Regions from separate parts of the Leminorella grimontii genome, predicted to be linked through region 3. Evidence: predicted binding sites of a transcription regulator. Region 3 holds the regulator's gene; each other region holds the start of a gene.
What was found. The regulator LexA, encoded in region 3, represses DNA repair genes until DNA is damaged. The targets are predictions, from matches to a motif close to TNCTGTATGTACATACAGNA.
Positions count from the first base shown of each region.

Region 1: the regulator LexA is predicted to act here: its motif matches at 4,440-4,459, upstream of uvrB (excinuclease ABC subunit UvrB).
Region 2: the regulator LexA is predicted to act here: its motif matches at 4,101-4,120, upstream of V8L73_RS08060 (TfoX/Sxy family DNA transformation protein).

Region 1 covers NZ_CP146357.1:2,485,921-2,493,788, forward strand. The annotation lists gene V8L73_RS11585 (hypothetical protein) at 1-2,250, shown strand, start outside; gene uvrB (excinuclease ABC subunit UvrB) at 2,323-4,344, opposite strand; gene V8L73_RS11595 (pyridoxal phosphatase) at 5,072-5,896, shown strand; gene modC (molybdenum ABC transporter ATP-binding protein ModC) at 5,945-7,012, opposite strand; gene modB (molybdate ABC transporter permease subunit) at 7,012-7,701, opposite strand; gene modA (molybdate ABC transporter substrate-binding protein) at 7,698-7,868, opposite strand, start outside.
Region 2 covers NZ_CP146357.1:1,694,070-1,701,937, reverse strand. The annotation lists gene helD (DNA helicase IV) at 1-383, opposite strand, end outside; gene V8L73_RS08070 (YccF domain-containing protein) at 634-1,089, shown strand; gene yccS (YccS family putative transporter) at 1,098-3,248, shown strand; gene V8L73_RS08060 (TfoX/Sxy family DNA transformation protein) at 3,265-3,906, opposite strand; gene V8L73_RS08055 (cell division inhibitor SulA) at 4,140-4,625, shown strand; gene ompA (porin OmpA) at 5,408-6,469, shown strand; gene matP (macrodomain Ter protein MatP) at 6,552-7,007, opposite strand; gene V8L73_RS08040 (Lon protease family protein) at 7,185-7,868, shown strand, end outside.
Region 3 covers NZ_CP146357.1:504,961-512,828, reverse strand. The annotation lists gene V8L73_RS02575 (quinone oxidoreductase) at 1-448, shown strand, start outside; gene V8L73_RS02570 (YfbM family protein) at 526-1,017, shown strand; gene V8L73_RS02565 (MerR family transcriptional regulator) at 1,150-1,527, shown strand; gene V8L73_RS02560 (aldo/keto reductase) at 1,524-2,495, shown strand; gene dusA (tRNA dihydrouridine(20/20a) synthase DusA) at 2,568-3,551, opposite strand; gene zur (zinc uptake transcriptional repressor Zur) at 3,796-4,251, shown strand; gene lexA (transcriptional repressor LexA) at 4,386-5,000, opposite strand; gene V8L73_RS02540 (hypothetical protein) at 5,742-6,140, shown strand; gene V8L73_RS02535 (diacylglycerol kinase) at 6,180-6,554, opposite strand; gene plsB (glycerol-3-phosphate 1-O-acyltransferase PlsB) at 6,680-7,868, shown strand, end outside.

The sequences.
Region 1 (7,868 bases), 2.0 Mb from region 3:
GACAGCGCCCGCTACTTAGAAATAATGAAAAGCGCTCTGCCGCGCGAAACCCTTACGGTGAATTTAGATCAGCTAGAGGCCTCTTTGGCTATCAGCCAGGCAGAAAACAAGCAGGCCGACGCCGCCGTTAACAACGAGCCGCCGCACGTCCAATTTTCCTTTACGCCCGCCCTGCTGATATTGGTAGACGGCGATCCGGTACTTAAAGCCACGGCGTCGGAAGGCGTATCGCGCGTTATCAACACCCGCTCACTGCTGCTGGTAAAAGACGGTCGATGGTATCTGCGCTTCGCTAACGTATGGATGAATGCGCCTGCGCTAAATGGCCCCTGGCAGTCAATCAGCCAGGTTCCTTCCGGCGTAGAGAGCGCGATGAACGAGGCGGTCAAGTCACACCTCGTGGACGTAATGCCCAACCCCGGCGACGAAATGAAGCGTCGGCTGGCGGAAGGGAAATACCCTACCGTCTATGCGGCAACCCACCCTACCGAGCTGATAGAAGTGGAAGGTGAACCGCAGTTCTTACCGATAGAGGGCACCAAGCTGATGTACGTCAGCAACACCAACGCCGACGTTTTTATTGACGCCAACGCCGACAACGCCTGGTTTGTTCTGCTGTCCGGCCGCTGGTTTACCGCTACCTCAACACAGGGGCCGTGGAGCTACGTTCCCGGCGACAAGCTGCCAGAGGACTTTGCTCACATTCCGTCCGATAGCCCCAAGGGCGCCGTATTGGCATCAATCCCCGGTACGCCGGAAGCCAAAGAATCTCTGATAGCTAATGCGATCCCCCAAACCGCCAGCGTCGACAGGGCGAAAGCGAAGCTTACGGTAAGCTATGATGGAGGCAAGCCGGTCTTTAAGCCGATTGAAAGCACGACGCTCTCTTATGCGGTCAACAGCGCCCTGCCGGTGATTGAGATAAAGCCGAACCTCTACTACGCGCTGCAAAACGCCGTATGGTTTACCGCTGACTCCCCCAGCGGCCCGTGGCGCGTAGCGCTTTCCGTTCCGGCAGAAATCTACGCAATCCCCGTTTCTTCTCCCGTTCACTACGTGACCTATGTCCACGTCTACGGCCATACGGACAGCGTGGTCTACGTTGGCTATACCTCCGGCTATTACGGCACCGTCGTCAGCAACGGCGTGGTGGTTTACGGCGGCGGCTATCCCTGTAACGCCTGGGTCGGCAACGTTTGGTATAGCTGCCCGACCACCTACGGCTATAACGCGGCCTTTGGCTACGATCCTTACGTCGGCTGGACCTTCGGCTTTATCTCTGGAATGGCCTGGGCTTCAGCCTGGTACGGCCCTTACTGGGGACCGTGGTATGACGATCCGCCGGACTGGTGGCACGACGGCCCTTCTATTGCCGTTAATAACGTCTATGCCAGATGGGGAAACACCGTTGCGCAGGGCACCCGCGTCTCCTGGTCCGATCCCTGGAGCGGGAATTATGGCACCGGCGTGAGGGGCAGTTTCCACAATGACGTTACCGGTGGGCACGGCTACGGCTATGCCGGGCGCAACGTGAACGACTATACCGGCGTTCATTCCGCCGCAGCCGGCGGCGTTCGCTACAATCCGCAAACGGGTCGCGCCGTCGCGGCTACCGGAGGCGCGGCCTTTAACCCCGATACCGGCAACGGCATCGCCGGCGGCGCTAAAACCTCGGTCAACACCCGTACGGGCCGGGTCACCGACAGCGTTAATCGCGCAACGAGAAGCGATGAAGGCGCGACGGCCGCTGGCGCATTCAATAGCCGAGGCCCCGGGGGCGATGCGCACGGCTCTGGCTACGTGCACTATAACGCTGACACGGGCGAGGTGACTCACGGCGGCGTGGTGCATACCGACGGCGGCATCTATGCGGGCAAAGACGGCAACGTCTATCGCTATAACCGAGACAACGGCTGGCAGCAAATGCAGTCCGACGGTCAGTTTAAAAGCGTAACCCCGCCCTCCGGCTCAGGTATCCATCAGGACCAGCTGGCGCGTAGCCGAGGCGATCAGCGAACCCAGGTGCGCAACAACTTTCAGACCATGCGTCAAAATTCAGCTAATACGACGGCAGGCGCCGCGCCGCGAGGACAGATCCACCGCGATATCGGCTCTCGCCCTGCCGTTAGCGGCACGGCCCCCCGCCTCTCCGGCAATGGAGAACGCCTGCAAAACCTGCACGGTTTTGACCGCAGCAACTACGGTCAGGGATTTCACGGCCATATGGGAGGATTCAGGCACTTCCGCTAGCGGCCAGAGGCGTACAGGCTGAAAAACAAAGAGGCGACCAACGTCGCCTCTTGCCAATTAGAAGAACGCCCCCTACGACTGCGCGATAAACTGCTCGCGCAGGCGCTGAAGCTCGTCGCGAACCTGCGCAGCCTCTTCGAACTCCAGGTTTTGCGCGTGCTGATACATCTGCCCTTCCAGCTCGCGGATCTTTTTGTCCAACGCCTGCGGCGTAAGCGCCTGATAGTCTGCGGTCGGTTCCGCCGCTCGCTTCTTACCGCGCCCCTTGCTGTGTTTCAAGGTTCCTAATCCCTGACCCAGCTCTAGGATGTCGTCGACCGACTTATTCAGCCCCTGAGGAACGATGCCGTTCTCCTCGTTATAGGCCATCTGCTTCGCCCGACGGCGTTCGGTTTCTTCAATCGCCTTCGCCATTGAGTTGGTTATCCTGTCGCCGTAAAGGATTGCCTTGCCGTTGAGGTTGCGCGCGGCGCGACCGATGGTCTGAATAAGCGATCGCTCGGAGCGCAGGAAGCCCTCCTTATCGGCGTCCAAAATCGCTACCAGCGAGACTTCCGGCATGTCCAGCCCCTCTCGCAGCAGGTTAATCCCGACCAGCACGTCAAACTCGCCCAGACGCAAATCGCGAATAATCTCGACCCGCTCGACGGTGTCGATATCCGAGTGCAGGTAGCGCACCCGTTCGCCGTGTTCTTCCAGATACTCGGTCAGGTCTTCCGCCATTCGCTTGGTGAGCGTCGTCACCAGCACCCGCTCGTTCTTCTCCGCGCGCAGGCGAATTTCCGATAGCAGATCGTCCACCTGCGTCGCCACCGGGCGAACTTCAATTTCAGGATCCAGCAGGCCGGTCGGGCGCACCACCTGATCGATAACCTCGCCGCCCGATTTGTCCAACTCGTAGTTGCCCGGCGTCGCCGAGACGTAAATCGTCTGCGGGGCCAGCTGTTCGAACTCTTCAAAGCGCAGCGGGCGGTTGTCCAATGCGGACGGCAGGCGGAAGCCGTACTCCACCAGCGTCTCTTTCCGCGCCCGATCGCCTCGGTACATACCGCCAATCTGCGGCACCGTTACGTGGGATTCGTCGATGACCAGCAGGCCGTCCGGCGGCAGGTAATCAAACAGCGTCGGAGGCGGTTCCCCTTCTTTGCGCCCGGAAAGATAGCGGGAGTAGTTTTCAATGCCCGAGCAGTAGCCGAGCTCGTTCATCATTTCAATATCAAACTGAGTGCGCTGCGACAGGCGCTGCTCTTCCACCAGCTTGTCGTTAGCCAACAGCACTCTGCGGCGAGAGGCGAGCTCGTCCTTGATGCCCTCAATAGCCTCAAGGATGCGCTCGCGCGGCGTGACGTAGTGGGTCTTCGGATAAATGGTAAAGCGCGGCACCACCTGCTGAACCTGCCCGGTCAGCGGGTCAAACAGCGACAGGCGTTCAACCTCGTCGTCAAACAGCTCAATGCGCAACGCGTACTCATCCGATTCGGCGGGAAAAATATCAATCACCTCGCCGCGCACGCGGAAGGTACTGCGCTGGAAGACCTGATCGTTACGCGTGTATTGAAGCTCAGCAAGGCGCTGAAGGATCGCCCTCTGATCGATAATCATGCCCCGCGTCAGATGCAGCATCATTTTCAGATAGGCGTCGGGGTCACCCAGACCGTAAATTGCCGATACCGACGCAACTAGTACGACGTCCCGCCGCTCCAGCAGCGCTTTGGTGGCCGACAGCCGCATCTGTTCGATGTGTTCGTTGATGGAGGCGTCTTTTTCGATAAAGGTGTCGGAGCTGGGCACGTAAGCTTCCGGCTGATAGTAGTCGTAGTACGAGACGAAATATTCGACGGCGTTTTCCGGAAAAAAGGCCTTCATTTCGCCATAGAGCTGAGCCGCCAGCGTTTTGTTAGGCGCCAAAATCATAGTAGGACGTTCAAGCTGGGCAATAACGTTAGCAATGGTGAACGTTTTGCCGGAGCCGGTCACACCCAGCAAAGTTTGGTGCGCAAGGCCGTCTTCCAGACCTTCAGACAGGCGGCGGATCGCTTCCGGCTGATCGCCCGCGGGCGCAAACGCCGAATGCAGCTTAAATGTTTTGCTCATGGTTAATGACTACCTGCTCTCATCGTTAATGACCGACGGTTAGAAATCATAGTTTCTATTATGTGAACCAGAAGGACTTTTTACCATCGCCATTATACTGTATATTTAAACAGCGCGAAACCACCGCCCACCCATTCGTTTTGTTCATTGTTGCGTGCATATTATCTTCATCGTTTGGGGACACGCTAAACGCGATTCGTCAAGCAACAAAAATCTATTTTATCCCCAGAAAGCGATTGACATTTTGTTTTCTGGAATTTTTCCTGCAAACGCAGAACAATGATGAAAGGTGCGGACGATGGCCCTCTTGATTTTAATTAATTTATTGATAATAAATGAATTCCAATGAATGATGATAATCCAGTCAAAAACATAAAAAGCCGCATTCCAGCTAGCCTGAAGTCATTTTTCTAACGTTAATACACAAGGTTATCCACAGGAATAGTGGATAAGTAAAATTTTCCTACTAATACTGCAACATTGCGATCGCCTCCCCTTTGATTTGCGCAGAAAAAATGCCGCAAACAAAAAAATTTTTGTGCTGTTTTCGCCAAAAAGAACGCATAAAAAAACCAGCGGATTGCGCAGTATCTTCCATAAGGGAGAGCAACGAAGCGGCCTTATTGCGTCTATCTGTCGACAGGGTATGCAGATCTTTTGATCGCCCGGCCATTTTGTGTTCGAATGGGGACATTTCTTACCATTCAATCCAGCCCTGTGATAAACGATGAAATATCAAATTATTGCTCTTGATCTAGACGGCACGCTGCTTACCTCGCAAAAACAGATTTTACCCGAATCCCTTAGCGCACTGGCCGAGGCCCGCCGTCAGGGCGTTAAGGTGGTCATCGCCACGGGGCGTCACCACGTTGCCATTCATCCTTTTTATCAGGCGCTGGCGCTGGATACGCCCGCTATCTGCTGCAACGGTACGTATGCCTACCACTATCAAAGCCAAAGGGTGCTCTCCGGCACGCCGCTGACTAAAGCACAGGCGCTTCACGTAGCCAAGCGGATTCGCGACCTTCCCATTCGCAGCCTGCTGTACGTCGATAACGCCATGCAGTACGAGCGCCACGATGAGGCTATCGGTCGCTGGCTTGCCTGGGCCGGGCGGCTGCCCGAGCATCAGCGCCCTGCGATTGAGCAGGTTGAAAGCTATGAGGCCGCTATCGAGCGGGCGGACAACGTATGGAAGTTCGCAACCGTCTGCGATGACGCAGAGCTTCTGGCCACATTCAGCGCGCAAATAGAACAAGAGCTGGGGCTAACCTGCGAGCGCTCTTGGCATAACCAAATCGATATGGCGCAGGGAGGCAACAGCAAGGGCAGCCGCCTGCGGGAATGGGTAACGTCGCAGGGGCTGTCGATGGAAAACGTCATCGCCTTTGGCGACAACCTTAACGACATCAGCATGCTTTCTCAGGCGGGTTTGGGCGTCGCAATGGGAAACAGCAGCGACGAAGTAAAGGCCGCGGCCGACGTCGTTACGACGGAAAACGAAGCGCCGGGCATTGCAGAAACGATCAGAAAACACGTACTGGCCGCCTAACGGCTCCCTTAGCCGCCCAGGCGGTTAAGGGAACGCTATACGGGCCTGTTACCACACCTCTCGGCTGATAGAGACGCTTTTTATCTGGGCGAACAGCCGCTGGCCAATGGCGATGCCCAGCTCGTCGCGCGCCCACGGCGTGATCCTTGCCCATAAGAAATGCTGGCCGACGATAAGCTTTACTTCAACCCTGTCGTCATAGGGATGCAGCTCAACCACCTCGACAGGCAGGATATTGCGAATGCTGCTGTGCTCAGGCAGGCTCAGCGTGAGCGAGACGTCCGCCGCGCTGATGCGAACCCTGACCCGTTGCCCTGTCGGCACGTCCAGACGATTGACCCACAGATGATAATCACCCAGCGCCAATGCGCTCATCGGATAGACGTCGTGTTGTCGTGACATCGTCACGTTCCACACGCTGCTCTGCTCTTCTTGCTGTAGCCAGGGAAGCATGGCGTCGCTGGCCCAAACGGCCTCCAGCTCACCGGAGGCCCTCACCTTGCCGGCGTCCAGCACGATCACCTGTTCGGCCAGCCGAAGGATCTCTTCCATGCTGTGGGTGACGTACAGAATAGGAATATTGACGTCCTTCGCTAACCGCTCCAGATAAGGGATCAGCTCGCGCTTACGCGGTACGTCAAGAGAGGCTAAAGGCTCGTCCATCAGCAGCAGCTCCGGCGCGGTTAACAGCGCGCGACCGATGGCGACCCGCTGCTTTTCCCCGCCGGAAAGCGTCATCGGAAAGCGCTTAAGCAGGTGGTCTATACCCAACAGCTCTACAATGCTATCGAACTGGCCGCGCATCTGCGCTTTCATTCCGTACTGCAAATTCCCGCGGATGCTGTAGTGAGGAAACAGCCGCGCTTCCTGAAACACATAGCCGATGCGTCGCTTCTCCGGCGGTATAAACACGCCCCGCCCGCAGTCAACCAGCGTACGGTCATTTAGCATAATGACGCCGCTGTCCGGCTTCGTCAGGCCGCTCACGGCGTTAATCAGCGAGGTCTTTCCCGCGCCGGACAGGCCGAAAACGGCGGTAATGCCGTTGGCCGGCACCTCAACGGAAACTTCCAGCCCCAGCGCTCCCAGCTGCTGTTTAAAATCAAGTTTAAGCATTAGCTTTTAAGCCTCCGCTGGCTCCAGCGCGCCAGCCACTCCGACATCAGAAGCGACAGCAGAGAGAGCAGAATAGCGATAAGGCACAGCCGCGCCGCGTCGCCCTCGGCGCCGGGCGTTTCAATCAGTGTATACATCGCCAGAGGAATGGTGCGCGTCTCACCGGGAATGTTGGAAACGAAGGTGATCGTCGCGCCGAACTCGCCCAGCGAACGGGCGAAAGCCAGCACGACGCCGGCAAGCAGACCGGGAAAAGCCAGCGGAAGCGTCACGGTGAACAGCACGCGCCAAAAGCCGGCGCCCAGCGTTCTGGCCGCCTGTTCCAGCCGACCGTCCACCGCTTCAAGCGCCAGCCTAATCGCCCGAACCATTAAGGGAAAGGCGATCACCGCAGACGCCAAGGCCGCGCCGCGCCAGCTAAAGGTAAAGCTGAAGCCAAACCATTCATAAAGCCACTGGCCAATGACGCCTTTACGCCCCATGCCGATAAGCAACAAATAGCCAATAACCACGGGAGGCAGCACCAGCGGAAGATGAATAATGCTGTCAACGAGCGCCTTGCCGGGAAACTGACAGCGCGCCAAAACCCAGGCGACCATAATGCCGATAGGCAGGCTGAAGGCCACCGCTACTGCGGCCACCTTCAGGCTCAGCAGCAGGGCTTCTAGTTCATAGGCGGAGAGCATTATTTATTACGCGGGCTAAAGCCGTAACGGGTAAACACCTCTGAAGCTTCCGGCGTCGCCAGATACTTGGAAAAGGCCTCTACCGCAGCCGTTGAGTGGCCTTTTACCGTCGCCATCGGGTATTCAACCGGTAGGTGGCTTTCTTCAGGGAAAATGCCGACTACCTTCAC
Region 2 (7,868 bases), 1.2 Mb from region 3:
ATCTGGGCAAGATCTTCTTGCGTTAGCCAGCGTCCCTGCGCCAGATGGGCTTCAATCGCCAGAACCCTGTCGGACAGTAAAGACGCCGTGATCCTCTCCATCTCAACGTCCCACTGGCGCCATACCGTCATCAAATGATGATAAAATTGCTGAGTTTCTTGCCACTGGGTTCCGTGAAGGCGGACGACCTTCTCTTCCGGAAGCTCAAACTCCAGTTCTCCCCAAACCAGCCCTCTTTTACAGCGCACCGCCAACAGTTGATTAAACGGGATAGCCGTCATGTGTTTAGGACCGCTGACCTCTACGCCAGCGTTCAACATTTTCACTTTATTATAAGGATGCTGAGCCAGATGCTGCCCTACTGCCGTTGACTTTAGTTCCATGATATACCGCTTAAACTCATGCCGTTTATTAACGTCCGCAGGCAAAACGCCGATTTTTGCTCGCGTTTTCGCTGCCTATAGCCGAATAATTTATCATTACGAGGTGAATATCTAACGCTTTTCGATTGAGTAAAGCAAAATAAGCCGTAACATAACGGGTTTTATCATACTTGACCGCCTTACTTTGAGGGAATCACGGTTATTCCTGAAGGCAAGCAGATCGGCGGCAAACGGGAGCCAGGAGCGATTTATGCGCAGCGTACTGAATATACTTAATTTTATCCTCGGTGGCGTTTTTACCACCTTAGGCTGGCTGCTGGCCACCATCGTCACCGTACTACTGATTTTTACGCTTCCGTTGACGCGTTCCTGTTGGGAAATTACCAAACTGTCTCTGTTTCCCTTCGGCAACGAAGCCGTTCACGTCGATATGATTAATCCCGACGATCGCAATTCGGTAAGAAACGCTGGCGGTACGCTGCTTAACGTATTCTGGTTTATCTTCTTCGGCTGGTGGCTCTGCCTTTCTCACATTACGGCCGGTATCGCACAGTGCCTGACGATCATAGGGATCCCGGTCGGTATCGCCAATTTCAAAATTGCCGTAGTCGCTCTGTGGCCCGTAGGGCGTCGAGTCGTGCCTGTCGAAATGGCGCGTCAGGCCAGAGTCGATAGCGTTAAGCGCCAAATGCGCTCCCCCCGTTAAGGTCTACGATAATGACGGCACGTCAGGGGCTTCGACGCTATTTTTATAACAGCCATTGGCTATACGGCATCCGCATATTTATCGCGCTTAGCGGTACCGTTTTTGCACCCTGGTGGTTAGGTGAAAGCCTGCTGACGATCCCATTAACGCTCGGCGTCGTTGCCGCAGCGTTAACCGATTTAGATGACCGATTAACGGGACGGTTACGCAATCTGGTCATCACTCTGTCCTGTTTCTTTATTGCCTCCGTCTCGATTGAAATCCTCTTCCCCTACCCTTGGCTATTTGCTCTTGGCCTTTTGCTCTCGACCGCGGGCTTCATTCTGCTTGGATCGTTAGGTCAACGGTATGCCACGATCGCGTTTGGCGCGCTTCTAATTGCAATTTACACAATGCTCGGCGTTTCCATGTACTCAGCCTGGTACACGCAGCCGCTGCTTCTGCTTGCCGGCGCCGTTTGGTATAACTTCATCACCCTACTGGGCCACATCATTCTCCCGATCCGCCCACTGCAGGATAATCTGGCCCAGTGCTTTGAAAAGCTGGCGGCGTTTCTTGACGCCAAAGCGATGCTGTTCGATCCCGATGAAGAGCAGCACTTCGCCCGTCAGCTCATTCACCTGACGATGGTCAACGGTTCCCTGGTCGACACGCTAAACCAAACAAAGGCCTCGCTGCTAACCCGACTTAAGGGGGACCGGGGGCAGAGAAGCACTCGACAGATGCTGCACTATTACTTCGTTGCTCAGGATATTCACGAGCGAGCAAGCTCCGCCCACGCTCAGTATCAGCAGCTTAGCGACTCACTGCGCTATACCGATATTTTGTTTCGCTTTCAACGACTGCTGACGCTACAGGCAAAATCGTGCCTAAGCCTTGCCCACGCCGTTCGCTATCGCCAAAAGTATGTCTATAACGTCTACCAAACGCAGGCGCTTCTTCACTTGGAAAAGAGCCTCTCCAACCTGACGTCGAAATATGAGCTACCGCCCGGCTTGATGCAGTCGCTTTCTCACCTGCTGAATAATTTAAAATCGATTGACGCTCAGTTAAGCAGCCTTGAGTCAGAACAGGCGGCAGACGTTCAAAGCCTGCAGGACAACACGCTAGCGGACGATAAAATTGCGGGCCTGCAGGACATCAAAGCGCGTTTTGCTCAACACCTGACGCCGCAGTCAACGCTGTTTAGACACGCCGTACGCATGTCCCTCGTTTTATGCCTCGGCTATGCGATTATCCAGTTTGCTCATCTACAAAACGGCTACTGGATTATGCTTACCAGCCTGTTTGTCTGTCAGCCGAACTACAACGCAACGCGAACCCGCCTGACGCTTCGCGTCGTCGGAACGCTAGCCGGCATTTTAGTTGGATTGCCCATCCTCTATTTCGTACCATCGCAGGAAGGACAGCTTATTCTCATCGTTATCAGCGGCGTTTTGTTTTTTCTTTTTCGCAACGTGCGCTACGCCTACGCCACAATGTTCATTACGTTGCTGGTTCTGTTTTGTTTTAACCTGTTGGGAGAAGGATTTCGCATCGCGCTTCCGCGCGTGGTTGACACCCTGCTGGGCTGCGCCATCGCTTGGGCGGCCGTTAGCTTTATATGGCCAGACTGGAAATTCCGCCACATCAGTACCGTTCTGAATAAAGCGGTCAACGCTAACTGTCGATATTTGGACGCTATTCTCGAACAGTACCATCAAGGGAAAAGCAACGGTGTCGATTATCGGATCGTACGTCGCAACGCCCACAATTGCGACGCTGAGCTGGCCTCCGTTGTTTCAGGAATGGCAGCAGAACCGAAACGGGATCCGGCTTTATTAGACAAAGGATTTCGCTTGCTCGGCCTAAACCATACCCTTCTTGGCTACATCTCGGCTCTAGGCGCCCATAGAGAAAAGTTGACGGAAAACTCAAACGTATTGGCTATGTTAAACGACGCCGTTTGTTATATCGACGGAGCCCTACAGCGTGAAGCGAGCGAAAGCGCTCTGGCACAGACGCTGAAAAACGTAAATCGCCAGATATCAGCAATCGGCGCAAACAACGACGATACGGCGCAGCTTATCGCTCAGCAACTTTCCCTGATTATCGATCTGCTGCCCGAGTTCATAACGCTATCAGGTAGCCTGGCGAACGAGCGCATTTCCGCAGTCTGAGCCAGGCTGACCGTTGTTATTTGTGGTGGGGAAACGCCTCCTCTTCCAACGCATCGTGTTGACTAAGCCCATCGAGCAGAGCTTGACGTACTTCACTAGGCAACGCGGCTGCATGGCAGCCTAAAATCGCACCAGCTAAAGAAAACAGCAGCTCGGTTTTGACATCCTTTCTAATTTCTCTGATTTTAATAAACGTTTCTAATGCGCCGACTTTAATCAAATCTTCAATGCTTTCTACGTTCACTAACCACAGCAGGCGCTCTGTAGCTAACGTCAGGTTAGGAAGATCTTTTAAGCGCGTACACTTAGGAGCGTTCTTTTTCTTACTGTCCATCATAGCCGCCACAAAGGCGCATGAAAGAAAGCTTCTCAATCTTTCTTCATTTTGCCAAAGCGCCTGATGTACGTGATAGTACTTCATGAAAACCGGAACGCCCTTTTTATGATAAATATACTGCTCCATTCCCTGATTGATGAATGTCGACTCCAGCTTGCTATTAGCCCTTAGGTAAAATTTTCCTTCAGAAACCAATGCGAACATAACGTTATCTTTGCAGATGCCGTATCCTCCAAACATAGACTGGGAACTCAGCTCCCCAAAATCACTAAAGTGGGCAATGATTTCTTTGACATACTGCCTCATAACTTCTCTTTTCATACAGATCCTTAATTGTTTTCAATGTGTAGCATATGGCCTCATTGAACGACTAAGATAGATTAGTTAGTCGATGAAATAATCGACAAAAAGAACAATTATCAAATTTTCCCTTGAATTAATAGATAGTTAATCGCCTGTTCATGTCAAATTTGCGAGACATCGTGAAAATAGTTGATTTTAATTAACGCCTCGGATACTGTATATGCATACAGTAAAGATTGAAGGGGTATTTTATGTACATCGCGCCACTGATTACCAATAACGCTTCACATACACTTTTTTCCGGATTGAGTAACAGCAGAACCGGCATGACCACCAATCTGGTCAGCGAGATTGTGTACGACCCACAGAACCCTTTTACGCTACATTTGCTGCTCCCCTTTTTGCAGCAGCTCGGGCAGCAGCCGCGCTGGCAGCTATGGCTTTCATCTGAGCGTCGCTTGAACAGACATTGGATAAGCCGTTTGGGGCTATCGGAGAAAAAAAGCATTTCTCTGCGCACTTCTTCTACACAAGAAAGCGTGTTAATGCTGGAAAAAGCGCTTCGCAGCGGCAACTTCAGCTCCGTCATCGCATGGCTACCGGAATTAACCCAGCAGGATAAAGAGAGCTTGAATCAGGCCGCAGCTGAAGGAGACTGCTACTGCTTCGTATTACAGCCGATGATGATATACCGAAACAATGCTCCTCAAGGTTCGCTTAACGGACAGTGGCACTAAAATTTAGCACAGCGAATGCGGCCTCAGAGCACCCGAAAAAAATCAATATCTATATGAAAAACAAATTGAAATTAGTGAAAAGAGCAAAACATCAGGTGAGCAAGACGATAACGCCACCTTTCTTATTGTTGCCAGCCTACTGCTTATAACCCAAAGGAAGAATGAGGTGGTTTTTATAGGTGAAAATTTCATATATATAAATCAACACCTAAAGCATAAAGGAGATAATTCATTATTAACCAAGAAAGAACGCCGGCTATTTTTACTATATAAATAAGCTACTCAAATTAGCTCAACCTATACTTACAACATAATAAAAAGACGTTTTATTAACGCATTAAATATGCTTCTTTACTTAAGCTAACATAAAATTACATTTCTCCTTATTGTTAAGCCAACTCCTTGCTGCCTTCGAGCTGTGAAATCGCACAATATGCTCATAAACATATGTATCTCAAGCGTAGTACAATAATTTTTTTGCATATCGTGTCCGAACGCCATTATTACTAAGGAAAACGCTTTCCTTTATTAAGCCATATTTCCTTCTATAAACTATGTTAATAAGCATGCTAAACAAGATATTTTTATGTTCTTTTAGTATTCAAGACTTGTAACTTTTCTTACAAGCGGTAAACTTTAGCATGATCAGGTTGCTTGTTATGGTTCCGGTTTTTCGATGTCAGTCATGGAATGATAGTTGAATGTTAACTTCGAACCTTTGTACCGGGCCCAATAAGCGTATAACTGAATCATAACTAATTTAGATGATAACGAGGCGCAAAATGAAAAAGACAGCAATTGCATTAGCAGTGGCATTAGCAGGTTTCGCTACCGTAGCGCAAGCTGCTCCCCTAGATAACACCTGGTACACCGGTGCTAAAGTGGGTTGGTCTTACTACCATGATACTGGTTTCTATAACAAGTATGCATCTGGTGCAGATACTCATCCGCATCAACTCGGTGCCGGTGCTTACGTTGGCTACCAGGCTAACCAGTATCTGGGCTTTGAGTTTGGCTACGACTGGTTAGGCCGTATGACCTACCGTGGCGATGACAGCGCTGCTTATAAAGCACAAGGCATCCAACTGTCTGCCAAGCTGAGCTACCCGATCATGAACGATCTGGATATCTACACCCGTTTAGGTGCGATGGGCTGGCGTGGTGACGTAACTGCTCACCCTGCAGCAGGCGGTACCTACAAAGATCACGAAACTGGCGTTTCTCCGCTGGCTGCCGTTGGTGTTGAATATGCAATCACCCCGAGCCTTGCTACTCGCCTGGACTACCAGTGGGTTAACAACATCGGTGACGCCGACAGCGTTGGCACCCGTCCGGATAACGGCATGCTGAGCCTGGGCCTGGCTTACCGTTTCGGTCAGACCAAGCCGGCTCCTGCCGTTGCTCTGCCGGTTGTACAGACCAAGCGCTTCACGCTGAAGTCTGACGTTCTGTTCGCTTTCAACAAAGCAAGCCTGAAAGCAGAAGGCCAGCAGGCTCTGGATCAACTGTACGGCGAACTGAGCGCGCTTAAGCCTCAGGACGGTTCTCTGGTAGTTATCGGTCACACTGACCGTATCGGTTCAGAAGCCTACAACCAGAAGCTGTCTGAGAAGCGTGCACAGACCGTTGTTGACTACCTGGTCAGCAAAGGCATCCCGGCAGACAAGATCTCTGCTCGCGGCGAAGGCAAATCTAACCCGGTTACCGGTTCTACCTGTGATGGCATGAAGCGCGGCGCAGCTCTGATCGACTGCCTGGCTCCGGACCGTCGTGTAGAAATCGAAGTAACTGGCGCTAAAGACGTCGTTACTCAAGTTAACGAAGCTGTACAGGCTGCTAAATAAGCAACCCTTACGCTCTTAGCATCAAAAAACCCCGCGCTAAGCGGGGTTTTTTATTGATAACACATATTAAAAAATTATTTAGCTACTTGTCCTCAGACAAAATAGCCTTCAGATCCTGCTTAAGCAGAGACATTTGGTTCGCGTACAGCTCTTTTCGTTCAGCGTCTTCTATCAGCTGCACTATCGTTTCCGATAGCGTAGCGCCGCGGCGCTGTGAAAGCGCGGAAAGCCGCTGCCAGACTAAAAACTCCAGATCGATAGACTTCTTGCGAGTATGCTGCTGCTCTGCGTTAAAATGCCGCTTGCGCCGCGCCCGGATGGTCTGCTTAAGGCGATTTTCCAAATTTGGATTTATGTGAGCTTTAATCCACTCCAATACCTTTGTTGGCTCATTCTCCAACCGCAGCAGTTCTTCAACGACCTCTTGCGCCGCGCTATACTCGATATAGCGGGTGATTTCCTCGCCTTCCCGGTGCTTTTTGACTAGATACTTCCATTTCCAGCCGCTTTCCAAATTGTCCAACTGCTGATATTTCATGGTATAAACACCCGCTTAGTGACCGCGTAACATCCGTAGCATAGCACTTTTTTTCACCATCACAACCCCAATCCCACTCTTTCGCCCGCATTGATTTTAAACCTACCCTAGGGAGTATGAACTGCGCTCGATTCTTGTATAATCTCGTTTTCTTTTTAAATAAAAGCAGCGAATATTTTGACGATTAATCAGCTTGAATGGCAACAGCTGTTGCCGGACACCACGCCCTATACAGGACTGTTTGAGCAAGAGTTCCGCCGCGAGCCTATCGATCTCGCCATCACGCAGCCGCGCCTTCACCAGGCTTTGGCTGCCTTCTGTGGTCAACATACCGCATCGCCTTTTATGGTAGTCAAAGCGGTAGACAGCCGCGCCTATCTTGCCCTGATTAACGACGGCGTTGAAAAATTTGTCTCTCTGTCCCCCTCGCCTATCGGCAGCCGTTACGACATCCAGGGAAAGAGCGTAACTCGTTCCGATGCGCAAAGCGCTGAAGACAACTTTGCCGCAAAGTCAGCCAGCCTCTATGAAGAATGGCTGGAAGCGGAACAGCTGTTTGGCTGTCTGCGCAAATGCGGCGATAGCTATACGCTTGAGCCGGGGCTGGTTCATCAGGCTAACGGCGGCGTGCTTATTCTCTCCGTCAGAACGCTGCTGGCACAACCCCATCTGTGGCTGCGTTTAAAGCAGGCCGTACTCAGCAAGCGCTTTCAGTGGTGCTCAGCCGACGAAACCAGACCTCTTGCGCTTTCCATCCCTTCGATGCCTCTCGACCTGAAGGTCATTCTGGTGGGCGACCGCTATGGACTGGGAGCGTTACAAGATCAGGAGCCTGAGCTTATCGAACAGGCGCTTTACGCT
Region 3 (7,868 bases):
ACAAGCCAAAAAGGACGGCGCCTGGGCCACGATTAACTATCAGGAAGAAAACATCGCCGAACGCGTGGCCGCGTTGACGAACGGAGAAAAGGTCAACGTGGTCTATGACTCCGTGGGCAAAGCCACCTGGACGGCGTCACTCGACAGCCTACGCCCGTTGGGGCTGATGGTCAGCTTCGGCAACTCGTCCGGCCCGGTAACCGGCATAGACATCGGCATCCTGAATCAAAAGGGCGGTCTGTACGTAACTCGCCCCTCACTGGGCCACTATTTGAAAACTCACGCTCAGTTGCAGAGAGCGGCCAATGAGCTATTTTCCCTCATCGCCAGCGGCGCGATTAGCGTCGACGTTCCTGCCGAGCAGCGTTTTCCACTTCATGAGGCCGTTCGCGCGCACCAAGCGCTGGAAAGTAGAAAAACCGTGGGCTCTTCGCTGCTGATCCCCTAATGTTGCTTATGTGCCGGTGTCAAAACGCCGGCATTGCTTTATCATGCGGTTATAAAACCAAAAGAGAGACACAATCTATGGGAATGCTTGCCCGCTATATTGCCGTGAGTGAAGACGAGCTTAATCGACTCATTGACCTAGGCGACGAACCGTTAACTGACGAAATCGACATGCTGGAAGAGAAAAATCCGACGCTGGATCTCGATAAGATGTGGGACGGCCTGCACTTTATCCTGACCGGCGTATCCGCCAGCGAACCGTTAGAAGGCGACCCGCTGAGCGATGCCATCGTCGGCGTTCACGTTATCGACGACGAAACGTTCATCGCCGCGACGGGCAACGGTGAGCTGAAAGAGATTATTAACGCCCTGAGCGGTGTCGACAGAAAGGCGCTTAAGGCCGAATTCTCTCCCCGTACCCTTGATGAAGAAAATATTTATCCGGACATCTGGCAGTCGGAAAATAAAGATTCGCTGTTTGAGGAGCTGGAGCAGGCGCTCGAGCAGCTTATTCACTTTTATCAGCAGTGTCTGAAAGACGGCAGCCACGTACTGGTCACCATCTTCTGATATCAGGGCCGCCCTGGCGGCCTTCCCCTCTCCTGCCGCAACCCCGTCACACAAAGAGCCACATTCTTTCTTGACTTAGAGTGCACTCTAACCCTTAGAGTCATTAACCCAGCGGCAAGAAGGCAATATCCTATGAAAATCGGCACATTAGCAAAAAAGGTCGGGCTGACGCCCCATACGCTGCGCTACTATGAACGTATCGGGCTGTTACCGCCGGTCTATCGCGACGCCGGAGGGCAGCGTGACTATGACGAAGTGACGCTTCAAAGACTGGAGTTTCTCGGCAAAATGAGAACGACCGGTATGCCCCTTCGCCAAATGCGGCGCTACGTATCGCTTGTTGTCTTGGGTGACGCGACCATCGCTGAGCGCAGAGCGTTACTGGAAGCGCATCGTGATGACGTCCACGCCCGCATGCTTGAACTGGAAAACTGTCTCGCCGTACTAGATAAAAAAATCGAGGGCTATTGCTCTCTCCCTATGTCTGACACAGCAGGAGATCCCAAATGAAATACGTACGATTTGGCTCAACCGGTCTTAAGGTGTCCCCCATCTGCCTGGGCTGTATGACCTACGGCAGCCCGCAGTGGCGAGAATGGGTATTAAATGAGGAGCAAACGCGCCCCTTTATAAAAAAGGCGCTGGACCTCGGCATTAACTTTTTTGACACGGCAGATATGTATTCCAAAGGCGCCAGCGAAGAGGTGCTGGGCAATACGCTGCTTAAGATGGTTCCCAGAGACGACGTCGTTCTCGCCACTAAGGTGTTTAACCCGATGAGCGATAATCCGAACGATCGCGGCCTGTCGCGTAAGCATATCCTTGCAAGCATAGACAATTCGCTAAAGCGGCTGGGCACTGACCATGTCGATCTCTACATCATCCACCGCTTCGACCCTGAAACGCCGATTGAAGAAACCATAGAGGCGCTCGACACCGTCGTTCGCTCAGGAAAAGCGCGCTACATCGGCGCATCTTCCATGCACGCATGGCAGTTTATGCGCATGCTGGATTTACAGGAGCGCTACGGGTTGGCCCGCTTTGTTTCCATGCAGAACCACTATAACCTCATCTACCGAGAGGAAGAGCGGGAAATGCTGCCCCTGTGTCGGGAAATGGGCATTGCGGTAACGCCGTGGTCGCCGCTGGCGCGAGGCGTGTTGACGGGTTCCAGAAAGAGCGCCACTCTACGGGCGACGACCGACGCGCCCGCGCATTCGTGGTACAACCATCAGGAAGAAGAAGACGCCATCGTGGCGGCAGTAGAGCGCGTCGCAGCAGCCCGCGGTATCCCGATGGCACAGGTGGCGATGGCCTGGGTTCACGGCAAGCAGGGAATTACGTCGCCTATTGTCGGCGCTTCTAAGCCGCACCATCTGGACGACGCTATCGCTTCGCTGTCAGTTGCCCTGACAGCAGAAGAGGTAGCAGAGCTTGAGGCCTCTTACCGCCCCAGAGAGCTTGCCGGCCACGCGTAAGCGGAATATACCGACGTAATAATAACGACAAAGGCGGCCAAAAGGCCGCCTCTCTTTCAGATATCCCCGCCGTCAGGCGTCCTTTCCCGAAACAAACGTCAAGGCTTGACGCAGAACTTCAACGTCCGCCCCCGCCTTATGGGCATTTTCGCTTAAATAGCGCCGAAACTGCCGTGCGCCGGGCACGCCCTGAAACAGGCCCAGCATGTGTCGGGTAATATGGCCAAGGTAGGTCCCTTTAGAGAGCTCTTTCTCGATATAGGGGTACATCGCTTCAACGACCGCAATCGGTGAGAGCGGCTCGGCGTTTTCGCCAAACAGTTCTGCGTCAACCCGCGCCAAAATGCCCGGATTTTGATAGGCCTCACGCCCCATCATCACGCCATCGACGTGTTCCAGATGCGCCTTAGCTTCTTCTATACTTTTTACGCCGCCGTTAATCGCAATAGTCAGATGAGGAAGCTCCTGTTTGACGCGATAGACGCGTTCATAGTCAAGCGGCGGGATCTCCCGGTTCTCTTTTGGACTAAGCCCCGACAGCCACGCTTTACGCGCGTGCAACGTAAAGCTTTGGCAACCACCCCGCTCAGAGACGATCTCAACAAAGCGCTGCAAAAAGGCGTAGCTGTCGCTGTCGTCGATGCCAATTCGCGTTTTCACCGTCACGGGCACGCTAACGGCCTCTTTCATCGCCGCGACGCAGTCTGCCACCAGCTCGGGCTCCGCCATCAGGCAGGCGCCGAAGCGCCCGTTTTGAACGCGATCGGACGGGCAGCCCGCATTCAAATTAATCTCGCTATAACCAAGCGCTTGCGCACGCGCTGCGCACTCCGCCAGCGCGGTAGGATCGCTGCCTCCCAGCTGTAGCGCAACCGGCTGCTCTTCCTGGCTATAGCCTAAATAGTCCCCCTTACCAAACAGAATGGCGCCCGTAGTCACCATTTCGGTATACAGCAGCGTCTGGCGCGTCAGTAGGCGATGGAAGTAGCGGCAGTGCCGGTCAGTCCAATCCAACATAGGAGCAACGGAAAAGCGGTGCGGGGGAAAATTGGCCATCGTGATGCGATTCACTCTCTTAACTTAAATCTGCGTTAGCTCGAAATGCGTTTTCCACATTTGAAAGCGCGATAGAAGGTCGGCGATTATATCACAGGTAAAAAGGGAGAATGCCGAAGCGTAAAAGAAAGCGCGCCGGGTTTATTGATTTACATCCGGCAAGTCACAGTGCATTAAGCTCCCTCTCGGCGTTCTCGCTCAGGCGTGGTAATATCGGCTTTCTGTTTATTGGGAGAGAAGTGAGATGTCCTCAGTCAACGTCGCGTCAATGTTAGCCAAAGTGCAAAAGCTGTGCGAACAGCGGGCCGTGCGCCTGACGCCACAGCGTCAGTTGGTTTTACAGCTGATGGCTGAACAGCCGAGCGCTATCAGCGCTTACGATCTGCTCGACCTGCTGCGGGAATCAGAGCCTCAGGCAAAGCCGCCGACGGTCTATCGTGCGCTCGACTTTCTACTCGAACAGGGCTTCATCCACAAGATCGAATCCACCAATAGCTACGTCGTTTGCCACCACGTCGGCGAACCGTTGCATACTTCCGCACTGTTTATTTGCGACAGCTGCGGCCTGGTCGCTGAGCACCATGCCGAAGGCATAGATCGGTTGCTCAAAACGCTGGCGGACGAAAGCAGCTTCACCATTCAGCACAGCGTGCTTGAAACGCACGGTACCTGCGGGCAGTGTAACCAGCGCGGCGCATAGCCATTACGCTTGGTACAATAAAGCCAATATCCTTCTTCGATGCCGAAATCAGGGCGTAAAAAAACGCCATAAGGCGCTTTTTTACTTAGCATTCTCACCGGAGATAGCGGCAAGGCGCGACGCTATTTGATCCGCTACATCCAGTCACCGTTGCGAATAACGCCAACGGCCAAGCCTTCAATGGTCAAGCTCTGTTCGCGCAGATCGACGACGATCGGGGCGAACTCTTCATTCTCCGGCAGAAGGTGGACGACGTTGCCCTGCTTCTTAAGGCGCTTAACCGTCACCTCATCGTCAATGCGCGCAACGATTACTTGCCCGTTGCGAACGTCCTGGGTCTTATGCACCGCCAGAAGATCGCCGTCGACAATCCCGATGTCCTTCATCGACATTCCGCTTACCCGCAGCAAAAAGTCCGCATGTGGACGAAACAGCGACGGATCGACGCGATAGTGGCTTTCAATATGTTCCTGAGCAAGCAAAGGCTCTCCCGCAGCCACGCGGCCAATAAGCGGCAGGCCCGCTTCTTCCACCTCTTCCATTAGAAGCCTGATGCCTCTGGATGCGCCGGTGACGATTTCAATAACGCCCTTGCGCGCCATGGCTTTCAGATGCTCTTCAGCAGCATTGGGCGACTTAAATCCGAGCGTTCTGGCAATTTCAGCTCTGGTTGGCGGCATGCCGGATTGGCCGATATGCTCGCGAATCATGTCATAAATCTGTTGCTGCCTGGCGGTTAGCGCTTTCATCTCTCGATTCCTTCAGCCTGTCTTTTTATACAGTAATGCTGTGAGTATATACAGGTATTGTACATATGGAAACCTCTAAACGGCATAATTACGAGATGTATCGAAAAATAGAATTAAAAAATGTCTGGCCGTTCTCAGGCACGAAATGAAGCAAGAGATAATTATTCAGTTCATTATTTGTACCGCTGAATAAAAATCCGTCGCATTCCGAAATACAAAACGCCGTATCCGCCTCGGCTAACGCCGCTTACGATGGTATCGACGGCTGAATCTGGAGAAGAAATGTAAGAAAGTGAGTCATTATTTCAAATTAGCCAGATAAAAACATCAACAAGAACTAAGAATGCAATCTAAAAAACCAAAAAAAATAAAAAAACAAAAACAACTCATCAGATTCTCTCTATATGAGACTTATTTCTCAAAATAAAATAATTCCCCCTCTTAATTAATTGACAACGAATTATTAAGGTAGCAAAATTACGAAACACGACTACATGCTCCAACTGTATTAGTGTAATAATAAATACTGCTTTTCCAATTTAATGGGAGAAAGCCTTATCCCTTTCTCCCTCCTTTTTTATTATTAAAATTAAAGTTTTAGTAGGTCTTTACCGCGGCGTTATGCTTAATTTTCAAAGGCATATGTTTATTCCCATGGTTACCGTATTTATTTTTTATAAATGAACCAATACGACATGGTAATAAATAATTATAGGTTTAATTAATATGGGGAATGCCGTTATGGAATATATCCGTTATGGTGCATTTATTACAGGAAAAAAGAACTGCGACGGAATACGCGTTATTAATCCCAAAACGTTAGAGTGCCAATGTACCGTTTGCAGCAGGCGATTTTATCTCTCGACGCCATATCAGCAAATAAAAAAGCGAGAAAATGCAGCATGTCCGCACTGTGATTGGAAAACGCTTCACTCTCACGTCGTTATCAGCTTTAGCTACAAAGACGAAGAAGGCGCCTTTAGTTATGAAGTTTGGGGAGACGAACGAATCTACTATATATCAGACGAAACGCATCCCCTTCATAAATGGCTGGCAGAACAGATAAAACAGGAACGCCGCTTTACACGCCTTGCCTATATCGCCACTATCGCCACTCGACGTGAACGCGCGCTGGAATAATCAAAGACGTTAAATAGTTAAACTTCCGTCTATTAGGCGTCAGGCGCCTCCCCAAAAGTGCTGATAAAGAATGCTCCCCCAGGCGAAAAGCGCTAACAGCCCCGTAATTAATACGGCGGCGGACCCCATATCTTTCGCCCTACCGGAAAGCTCATGCCGCTCAGTGCCGATGCGATCGACAACGGCCTCTATTGCACTATTTATCAGTTCAAAAATCACCATCAGCGCAACCGAACCAATCAGTAAAATACGTTCAATTGTGGATACGTCCAGCCATAGCGCGACCGCTACGGCGGCAACCAGCAGCACGCTCTCCTGACGAAAGGCCGCTTCGTGTTTCCACGCAGCGCACAGCCCCTTCCATGAATATCCTGCCGCTTTTACTATGCGCGTTAATCCCGTTGCCTGATTCATTTATCCACCATCTCCTTAAAAAATTATCATCAATTTTAGCAATTATCCGTTATCACATCATCACAGATTGCTTACAGTTCTGGTATTCTTGCGTTTCATCACTCAGTAAGAGGCACTTATTATATATGTCCGGTTGGCGAAATCTTTACTATAAACTCTTGAATATTCCAATAAAAATGTTGGTTCGTAGCAAATGCATCCCTTCCGATCCCGTCGCCGATTTGGGGCTGGATACCACGCGCCCGATACTGTACGTTCTGCCCTATAACTCAAAAGCAGACCTGCTGACGCTGCGCGGACAGTGCCTGGCGCAGGAACTGCCCGATCCGCTGGAACCATTCGAAATGGACGGCCAGCTGCTTCCTCGCTACGTGTTCATTCACGATGGCCCGAGGGTATTTAGCTACTACGCGCCAAAAGAGGAGTCGGTGAAGCTGTTCCATGACTATCTCGACCTGCACCGCAGTCACCCTCAGCTGGATATTCAAATGGTGCCGGTCTCCGTTATGTTCGGACGCTCACCCGGGCGCGAAGGCCACGATTCTCACGACGCGCCGCGCCTGCGGCTGTTTAACGGCATCCAGAAGTTTTTCGTCATCCTGTGGCTGGGGCGAGACAGCTTCGTTCGCTTCTCCCGCATCGTATCGCTGCGCCACATGGCGGATGAACACGGCACGGACAAGACTATCGCCCAGAAGCTGGCCCGCGTAGCGCGAATGCACTTCGCCCGCCTGCGCCTTGCGGCTACTGGTCCGAAGCTTCCCGTTCGTCAGGACTTATTCAACAAGCTCTTGACCTCTAAAGCGATTGAAAAAGCGGTAGAGGAAGAAGCGGCATCCAAAAAAATTCCTCTTTCCAAAGCAAAACAAAATGCCGTCGAGATGATGGAGGAGATAGCCGCCAACTTTACTTACGAAACGCTGCGCGTAACCGATCGCGTACTGAGCTGGACCTGGAACCGCCTCTATCAGGGGATCAAGGTCCACAACGCCGAGCGCGTCCGCAGACTGGCGCAGGACGGCCACGGCATCGTTTATGCGCCGAGCCACCGCAGCCACATGGACTACCTGCTGCTGTCCTACGTGCTCTATCATCAGGGGCTGGTACCGCCGCACATCGCTGCCGGCATCAACCTTAACTTTTGGCCTGCCGGGCCGATATTCCGTCGCCTTGGCGCGTTCTTCATTCGTCGAACCTTTAAAGGCAACAAACTCTACTCCACCGTCTTTCGCGAATATTTGGGCGAGCTGTTCAGCCGCGGCTATTCCGTTGAATATTTTGTGGAGGGCGGACGTTCCCGCACGGGTCGCCTGC